3 regions of the Aliiglaciecola sp. 2_MG-2023 genome follow, and region 1 is predicted to be linked to each of the others. Evidence: predicted binding sites of a transcription regulator. Region 1 holds the regulator's gene; each other region holds the start of a gene.
The links. The regulator FNR, encoded in region 1, switches genes on or off when oxygen is low (the NO sensors DNR and NnrR bind a similar motif). The targets are predictions, from matches to a motif close to TTGATCTAGATCAA.

Region 1 (3,164 bases):
GTCGCTGATTCTTTAGGTATCCCGAACGTTTATTTTAGACAAACGCCAATACAAAAACTGACATACATTCAAAACTTACAAGCCAAAGGACACAAAGTTTTGATGATTGGTGATGGCATCAATGACGCCCCAGTTTTGGCCGCTGCTGATGTATCAATTGCGGTAGGTGACGCCAGTGACATGGCGAAACGTTCTGCCGATATCATTTTATTAAATTCAAAATTAAGTAATGTTAAGTTTGCTGTTAGTATGGCGATTAAAGTGCGTACCAAAATCAAACAGAACATGGTTTGGGCCATTGGCTATAACGCGTTAATTCTTCCCCTAGCAGTAGCCGGATATTTAAGCCCGTGGATGGCCGTAATTGGCATGTCGTTAAGTTCAATTATTGTGGTCGCAAACTCTATTCGTTTACTACGTTAACCAGCGCTAATAGGAAATTAAAGTGAGTATTATTTATGTGCTAATCCCCATCGCTATTGTGCTAGTACTGTTAGCCATAGGGATCTTTTTTTGGGCGGTCAAATCCAATCAGTTTGAAGATTTAGAGCGTCAAGGATACAACATTCTATTCGATGATGACGTGGATAAAAAAGTACAAGTAAAAAAGCCAAAAACTAACGACAAATGAACGACTTAAGCTGGTTTTCTGCAATATTAATCGGACTTGCTGGAAGTGTGCATTGCGCTGGGATGTGCGGTGGAATTGTGACCTCATTTACGTTTGCATTACCAAAGAATAAGTCACAATGGCCGTATTTAATTGCCTATAATTCAGGCCGCATTTTATCTTATAGTTTCGCTGGCGCAATCGCTGGGCTGTTGGGTCAGATCGTCACCACAAAATCCTTTATCAATCCTCAAGCACTGACCCTTTTTGGCGGAGTATTTATGGTTCTGCTTGGATTATATGTGGGACAGTGGTCAAAACTACTGGTTAAAGTAGAAAAAGTTGGCGCTATTTTTTGGCGTAAAATTAGTCCCATATCAAAGCGTTTCATTCCCTTTAAACACCCAATCTATGCTGTACCCTATGGCCTAATCTGGGGCTGGTTGCCCTGTGGATTGGTTTATTCGACGTTAACATGGAGTGTTTCCACCGGCAGTGTGGTACAAGGTGCTATCACCATGTTTTGCTTTGGCTTGGGCACTTTGCCCATCATGTTAGCAATGGGAGCCAGCGCCAGCCAAATAAGAGGATGGTTGACCCAACCAGTGGTAAAACGAAGCGTTGCAGTCTTATTATGCTTATTTGGCTTGATTTTATGTTACCAAGGGATTCATAATTGGTAACTAATGAATTAATTGGAATTAACTAATGTCAGATCCGAACAAGTTCAGTATTCGCTGCCAAAACTGCAGTTTTAATCACCTATGTATACCGGTGGCTCTGAATCAGACTGAAATGGAGAGTTTGGACGAAATCATAGAACGCAAGCGCCCTTTGCATAAAAATGATCAATTAACTATTCCTGGGCAAAAATTTACGTCGCTGTTTGCAGTAAGAACGGGCTCATTTAAATCTTACATAACCTCTCCCGATGGCGAACAACAAATTACAGGGTTTCATTTTCCCGGTGATATTGTCGGCTTTGATGGACTATTTTCTGAAAAATATCAAAGTTATAATCAAGCGATGGAAACCTCCATGGTTTGTGAGTTACCTTACGACAAGTTAGATATTATGAGCGCACAACTTCCTACACTGCGCAAAGAAATGCTTAAAATTATGAGCACAGAAATAAACCAAGATCACAGTCTCATGATGTTATTAAACAAGCGCACAGCAGAAGAACGTCTTGCCCACTTCCTAATTAATCTATCAGATCGTTTTCGCTCCCGCGGTTTTTCTGAATTAGAATTTAATTTAACCATGACCCGAAACGAAATTGGTAATCACCTTGGTTTAACTGTTGAAACCGTCAGTCGTTTACTCACCCGTTTTCAAAAAGAAAATATCATCAAAGTTGATGGGAAATTTATACAAATTCTCAATTTGGCGGTACTTAGAGAGAAACTTGGTGAACACGTTTTAAATAAACAAGCCTGCGGTTAAGTCTTTTAATTTAAATTGATTCAGGTCAAAACAATTAGTCTGTTAATTGGCAAACTAGCTAAAGTAGCCATACACTTAATATACGTAGTGTAAACGTTTGAAGGGAATTAATTTATGTCCGTATTTAACAAAATACTAGCTGTTGTAGACCCAACTACAGAAGATCAAAAAGCGTTTAAAAGAGCGCTTTTATTGGCAGAAAAGACCGGCGCCAGTATTACTGCGTTTCTGTCCATATATGATTTCTCTTATGAAATGACCACTATGCTCACCGTGGATGAAAGAGAAACGATGCGCCAAGCTGTGGTGGATGACAAAACCGATTGGCTTGCCAATATAGTTGAACCCCTAGCGGCTAACTCATCTATTTCAGTAGATATAAAAGTGGTCTGGCATAATCGGCCATATGAAAGTGTATTGTTCGAAGTGATTGATCACAGCTATGATTTAATCGTCAAAGGAACCCACGAGCATGACACCCTAAAGTCAGTGATATTCACCCCGACTGATTGGCATATCCTACGTAAATCACCGGTTCCAGTTTTACTTGTTAAAGAACATGATTGGCCTATTAATGGCAATATTTTAGCTGCGGTAGATGTGGGCAGTGAAGATGAAGAACATCATAGCTTAAACAAGTTAATCACTAAAACCGCTGGATTGATGGCTGATTTACTGGAAGGACATGTAAACTTGGTTAATTCTTACCCAGGTACACCGGTTAATATTGCCATCGAAATACCAGAGTTCGATCCGGTTGGCTATACAGAGTCAGTTAAACAACACCACGCCAAATGTATGCTTGAGCACGCTCAAGAATTCAATATCCCACAAGAAAATCAGCATCTTAGTGAAGGTTTGCCTGAGGATGTCATTCCTTCAGTGGCAAAAGCTATCGACGCAGAGTTAGTGGTTATCGGTACTGTAGGTCGCACCGGTATTACAGCCGCCCTTATCGGTAACACGGCTGAACATACAATAGATTCACTCAATTGTGACGTTTTAGCAATTAAACCAGAAGGCTTTGAGTGTCCTCTTAAACATTAACCTTACATAACCTTGTGATACTTAGAAAATGACTGCAAACATTTAAATTTAGGGTGTTTAT
Region 2 (3,164 bases), on a different contig from region 1:
GCATGTGCCCTAATCGATATGGAAATGATGGATTAAAAATAATCTCAAACCAGTCAACCGCATAAGCTACGCCATCGCGCATCTCAAAACCTGTTGGGGTATGCATCCACGAATTAAGGGCTAAAATCCAAAACGCTGAAAGTGAGGTTCCTATTGCAACTATAAAGGTAGATAAAGTATGGAGCCAAGGCGGCACGCGGTTAATACCAAATAACATCACGCCTAAGAAGGTTGCCTCTAAGAAAAACGCAGTCATTATTTCGTAGGCCAAGAGTGGCCCCGCAATATTACCTACCGTAGCCATGAAACCTGGCCAGTTGGTGCCAAATTGAAATGACATTGTAATGCCACTCACCACACCCATTGCAAACGTGAGGGCGAATACCTTTACCCAAAAACGGTAGATTCGCATCCACACTGGATGTTTACTAATGTGAAAACGAACGCGGAAATAGAAAAGCATCCAGCACATAGCAATGCTTATGGCTGGAAATAAAATATGAAAACTAATGTTAGCTGCAAATTGAATGCGAGAAAGTAGCATTACATCTGCCATTGAAACCCCCTAGCGGCGCTGATTTTAGCCGTTGTTTATTTAAATTTAAAACTCGATGAATTTAACCCTGCGTACGACGATAATCTGCTTTTTGCATGTTTGATTTAACTGCTTTTTAGGAACTTATCCTTCATATCTAAGACCTTTCCGACGCCTGAACCTAACTTCATTAAGGTTGCCATTTTTTCAGGACTCAGACGTTGCAGTTCTTCACTCCACTGTGTGACGTTTTCTAATAAGTCATGGATCTCTTGTAACTGTCGTTGCGCATATTCTTCTTGTTGATTTGCCGGTGTAACCAAAAGAGTATCTCGAAGCACGCTCATAGTGGGTTCAATTTCCCGTTTTCGACGCTCTTCAAATACTTTATTGGCCATATCCCAAATGCTGCCTAAAGATTTAAAATAGTCTTTTCTATCTCCGGGAACATGATGCATTTGCACTAGTCGCCACGACTGTAATTCTTTCAATCCCATACTGACGTTACCGCGAGAAACATTCAGGGCCTCTGCAATATCATTTGCGCTTAAAGGCTCTTCACTTATTACTAAAAGCGCATACATTTGACCAACAGTTCGATTAAAACCCCATCGACTACCCATTTCACCGAAATGCATAACGAAGGTTTCTATCATGGGTGTCATTTTCATAATCAAGACTCTTTTCTGAAGTTTCAGTAATTTCTGAAAATTATAAACACTAATTGATGCAGATCAAATATTATTTTATTTATTTGTGTTTGCTATTGGCGGAATGGTTAAGAGTTTCGGTGAGGATTTTTGTATGAAATATGCTTTTTGTATTGAGCGAAGAATAATATTTAAACCAAATTAGCAGCGTTTATTGCGATTAGATCCCTACTTAATCGCCAATAAAGGGGGTCTTTTTGGATGTTTTTTTCAACACATTTTAGCCGTTAGAAAGCGAACTGGCGATGGAGGCAGCTAATTGATATTCATAAAAATTTTATACTTTTTCATTTTTTGTTAATCCACTTCTTAAACAAAATAATTTTCTAAATAAAATATTTTTTTGAAATTTTAACGAAAGGCTAATGGTCTTTAACTTACATAATGGACTACATTGTTCAAAAAGTAGCCCGTTTTTCACAACTAAATATTTTGAGGATACGATTTATGAAACATAACAATTCGATTAAAACTGCTTTACTTATTGGTGCCACTCTTGCCGCTTCTCAAGTCGCCGTTGCTAAACCAAATGATCAATTATCATTAGCAGATGCGACACCTGAAAAAGTGAAAGTCGCTTTCCAAGAATGGAAAGATGGCAATAGACTACGTGGACGTAAAGACAAGTGTTATGGGATTGCTTTAGCCGGTGAGAACGATTGTAAAGCTGGCGCTGGCACAAGTTGTGAAGGGACTTCTACCGTTGATTTCCAAAAAAATGCATGGACTTATGCACCTAAAGGTTCATGTGAATACATAATCACACCAAATGGTGCTGGTTCTAAAGACCCAATTGCTTAAGCGTTTCATTTCCGAATGATAAAGCTAACTGAATTGCCCGCAGATGCGGGCATTTGTTTAAAACCAGAACATTTTGACGCTATACCAAGTAAGGTTGATGGTCATTTATGGTTCGAAGTTCATGCAGAAAACTACCTGATGCAGGGTGGTCCTAGACTTGCAAAATTACAGGAAGTTGCACAGCGATTTCCGTTAAGCATTCATGGTGTTGGGGCTTCGCTTGGTGGACCAAACCCACTTAATCCCGAGCATCTCAAGCGATTGGTTCGTTTAGTCAATTCGGTTCCTACCGCAGCTTTTTCTGAACATATAGCTTGGTCAGGTGCTGACGGAAATTATATGGGCAATTTAATGCCTACACCAATTACCACTCAATCCCTTCTTCGTACTGCCGAGAATATTGACCAGTTACAAAATGCAATTCAACGGCCCATACTGATAGAGAATCCTGCTAATTATCTCAACTTTAAATCTGACATGTCCGAAGCGGAATTTATGATGTCTTTGGTGAATAAGACTGGCTGCGGTATTTTGCTGGATGTTAACAATTTATTTATAAGCGCGAACAACACTGGGATTGACCCACAGCAATACATTGGCAATCTTGAAGCTACAGCTATCGGTGAGATTCATGTGGCTGGTCATTCGGTTGACCCTATCGAGAAAGATTTGTTAATTGACTCTCATGATAGTGATGTGTCGAATGCGGTTTGGGCACTTTTAAATGATGCTTTAAGTCACATTGGTCCTTGTCCTGTGCTGATAGAGCGAGATGCAAATTTACCGCCGTTTGCTGAACTGCTGGCAGAACGCAATATTGCACGAGAGCTAATCCAAAGTAGTAAAGTTGTTAGCTATGAGTGATTTTCATTTCGCCTTAATGGGCTATGTACAAACTGGAGACATACAAGATGTCACCGAACATCTTGATGATGGACAAAATAAACTTCGCTTGGCGGTATATCGGAACACCTTTATTAGTAGTTGTATTGATGCGTTGCAACGCAAGTACCCAAGTGCTGAGAAGTTATTAGGTGAGGACTTCTTTAAAACCTTAACTCGACAATTCTGTTTAACTAACCCGCCCACATCACCTGTTTTGGCAGAATATGGTGAAA
Region 3 (3,164 bases), on a different contig from region 1:
CATGTTAGTAGGAATGCCAATTGCTTTAAGAATGATACCTGAATAAAAATCCACATTCGGGAAAAGTTTCTTCTCTGCGAAATAGGGGTCGCTCAAGGCGATTTTTTCAAGTTCCATAGCTACATTTAGCAAAGGATCATCGATATTCATTTCTTCTAGCACTTCGTGACAGCTTTCACGCATAACAGTTGCACGAGGATCGTGGTTTTTATAAACACGGTGTCCGAATCCCATTAGTCTGAAAGGGTCATTCTTGTCTTTAGCGCGGTCGATAAACTCTGGAATACGGTCAACACTGCCTATTTCTTGCAGCATGTTTAAGCAAGCTTCATTAGCTCCACCGTGAGCCGGTCCCCATAAAGATGCAACACCAGCTGCGATACACGCATATGGGTTAGCACCTGAAGAACCTGCAAGTCTTACTGTAGAAGTCGATGCATTTTGCTCGTGGTCAGCATGCAGCGTAAAGATACGATCCATAGCTTTAGCAACAGCAGGGCTGATTTTGTAATCTTCAGCTGGTACAGAAAACATCATGTTTAAGAAGTTTTCTGCATAACTTAGATCATTACGAGGATAAACAAAGGGTTGACCAACATTATATTTGTAACACATGGCTACTAAAGTAGGCATTTTAGCGATTAAGCGATATGCACTACGAAGACGTTGTTCAGGATCTGAAATATCTAAATCATCATGATAGAAGCTAGAAAGTGCGCCTACTGTTCCACATAACATGGCCATAGGATGCGCGTCTCTGCGGAAACCTCTAAAGAAATTTGTTAATTGATCGTGAACCAATGTGTGACGTGTAATAGTGTTTTTGAAATCAGCATATTCTTCTGAAGTTGGCGTTTTGTCGTGTAACAACATATAACAAACTTCAATATAATCAGCGTCTCTGGCAAGCTCTTCGATTGAATAACCTCTATGAAGCAATACGCCTTTAGCTCCATCAATAAACGTGATGGATGATTCGCAAGAACCAGTAGCCATAAAACCAGGGTCAAAAGTGAAGTAACCGCTAGAGCCTAAAGCTCGAACATCTATTACGTCGTTCCCAGCAGTTCCCGAAAGTACCGGAAGTTCTACCTCTTTGTCGCCTACCTTTAAAATGGCTTTAGTTTCTGCCATAAGATGTTCTCCTTAGACTAAGTTCTTAAACTGTTATAAATATTTTAAATAATAACAGCCATGAAAAAAAGTGTGCTATTTGTACTTAGAAAGTTGCTGCAAGTCAATTTTAATACATGAATGTTTAATATTTATTCTCATAATGTATTCAGAATACCTATTAATATCGAAAACTTTGAATAAACAGTTTTTTTATCTAGAACAAAAATTGTAATTAAGCTCAACGCTGGATATACTTTGTGCCACTAAATGAAAAAAAACGCTTAGTTGTTAAAGGTTTAATAGTTAATTAACAAAGTGTTAACAGTTGAACTTGTTCAACTCAGTTTTCGTTTATGCACTATACAATAAAATAACTTTAATTAAATGCGTCAAACCTCAACAATGATTACAGGCACATAAAGTGAAAAAACAAAGACCAGTCAATCTGCAACTCAATACGATAAGTTTTCCCCCTTCAGCTATAGTTTCTATTTTACATCGGGCAACCGGTGTCGCAATGTTCTTCGCTCTGATTTTCGTAATCTGGGCTTGGGCTGTATCTGTATCTTCCCTTGATGGGTTTAATACAGTGCAAGAAGTTATGGCAGGGCCCCTTGGTAAATTCGTGGCTATCGGTACTTTATCCGCATTGACCTATCATATCCTTGGCGGTATCCGTCACGTGATTATGGACATGGGTCATTGGGAAGAAATTCAGTCAGGTAATTTAAGCGCACAAGCCACTATTGGTTTGTGGGTGTTAGTGACTATCGTTATAGGAGTGATATTGTGGTAACGGAACAAGCGAGTTTGAAACGTAATGGAGTGCAAGATTTTGTTACTCTGCGTGCTACGGCACTTATCATTACCTTATTTTCTTTTTACATGACATATTTCTTTATCGCCACTCCTGTGGTGACTTTTGAAGTATGGAGAGATTTGTTCTCTAGCATATTTATGAAAGTTTTCACTTTCATTACGCTAGTCGCAATTATGTACCATGTAAGAATTGGTCTATGGCAAGTTTTAACCGATTATGTCAAGGCTCCAGGTTTAAGAGCAACGTTACAATATGTACTTAACATTATTGCTTTTGTTTATGTTGCAGTTGGTTTATTTGTTTTGTGGGGTGTGAAGTGAGTATTCCGGTTCATGAGTTCGATGCAGTAGTAGTAGGAGCTGGCGGCGCTGGAATGCGAGCAGCTTTACAAATTTCTCAATCAGGCAAGTCCTGTGCGTTACTTTCAAAAGTGTTTCCAACACGTTCACATACAGTGTCTGCCCAAGGCGGAATCACTGTAGCCTTAGGAAACGCCCATGAAGATAACTGGGAATGGCACATGTACGATACGGTTAAAGGTTCTGATTATATCGGTGACCAAGACGCTATCGAATATATGTGTAAGACTGGTCCTGAAGCGATCATTGAAATGGAAAATATGGGTTTGCCATTTTCTCGTTTTGAAGACGGTCGCATTTATCAACGTCCTTTCGGTGGTCAATCTCAAAACTTCGGCGGTGAGCAAGGCGCTCGTACAGCTGCAGCGGCTGACCGTACAGGCCACGCATTATTGCATTTGCTTTATCAGCAAAATGTTAAAAATAAAACAAAAGTATTCAGTGAATGGTATGCCCTTGATCTCGTCAAAAACCAAAATGGTGATGTAGTCGGTTGTACTGCTATTGACATTGAAAGTGGTGAAGTCGTTTACTTTAAATCTAAAGCGGTAGTATTGGCTACCGGTGGTGCAGGGCGTATATACGCTTCAACCACTAATGCACACATTAATACTGGCGACGGTGTTGGTATGGCATTAAGAGCTGGTGTTCCAGTTCAAGATATGGAAATGTGGCAGTTCCACCCAACAGGTATAGCCGGTGCTGGTACGCTAGTAACCGAAGGTTGCCGTGGTGAAGGTGGATACCTTCTTAATAAAGACGGTGAGCGTTTCATGGAACGTTATGCACCAAATGCTAAAGATTTGGCTGGTCGTGACGTTGTTGCCCGTTCAATGATGACTGAGATTCGTGAAGGTCGCGGATGTGAA

Region 2: the regulator FNR is predicted to act here: its motif matches at 1,260-1,273, upstream of Q4567_RS17595 (GbsR/MarR family transcriptional regulator).
Region 3: the regulator FNR is predicted to act here: its motif matches at 1,326-1,339, upstream of gltA (citrate synthase).

What each region holds. Positions count from the first base shown of each region.
Region 1 is NZ_JAUORY010000005.1:234,651-237,814, forward strand. Features, by position in the region: gene Q4567_RS07555 (heavy metal translocating P-type ATPase) at 1-423, shown strand, start outside; gene ccoS (cbb3-type cytochrome oxidase assembly protein CcoS) at 446-631, shown strand; gene Q4567_RS07565 (sulfite exporter TauE/SafE family protein) at 628-1,293, shown strand; gene fnr (fumarate/nitrate reduction transcriptional regulator Fnr) at 1,319-2,056, shown strand; gene uspE (universal stress protein UspE) at 2,171-3,103, shown strand.
Region 2 is NZ_JAUORY010000021.1:44,762-47,925, reverse strand. Features, by position in the region: gene Q4567_RS17600 (cytochrome ubiquinol oxidase subunit I) at 1-556, opposite strand, end outside; gene Q4567_RS17595 (GbsR/MarR family transcriptional regulator) at 661-1,206, opposite strand; gene Q4567_RS17590 (DUF2282 domain-containing protein) at 1,693-2,046, shown strand; gene Q4567_RS17585 (DUF692 domain-containing protein) at 2,062-2,910, shown strand; gene Q4567_RS17580 (DNA-binding domain-containing protein) at 2,903-3,164, shown strand, end outside.
Region 3 is NZ_JAUORY010000017.1:55,472-58,635, forward strand. Features, by position in the region: gene gltA (citrate synthase) at 1-1,134, opposite strand, end outside; gene sdhC (succinate dehydrogenase, cytochrome b556 subunit) at 1,538-1,912, shown strand; gene sdhD (succinate dehydrogenase, hydrophobic membrane anchor protein) at 1,906-2,256, shown strand; gene sdhA (succinate dehydrogenase flavoprotein subunit) at 2,253-3,164, shown strand, end outside.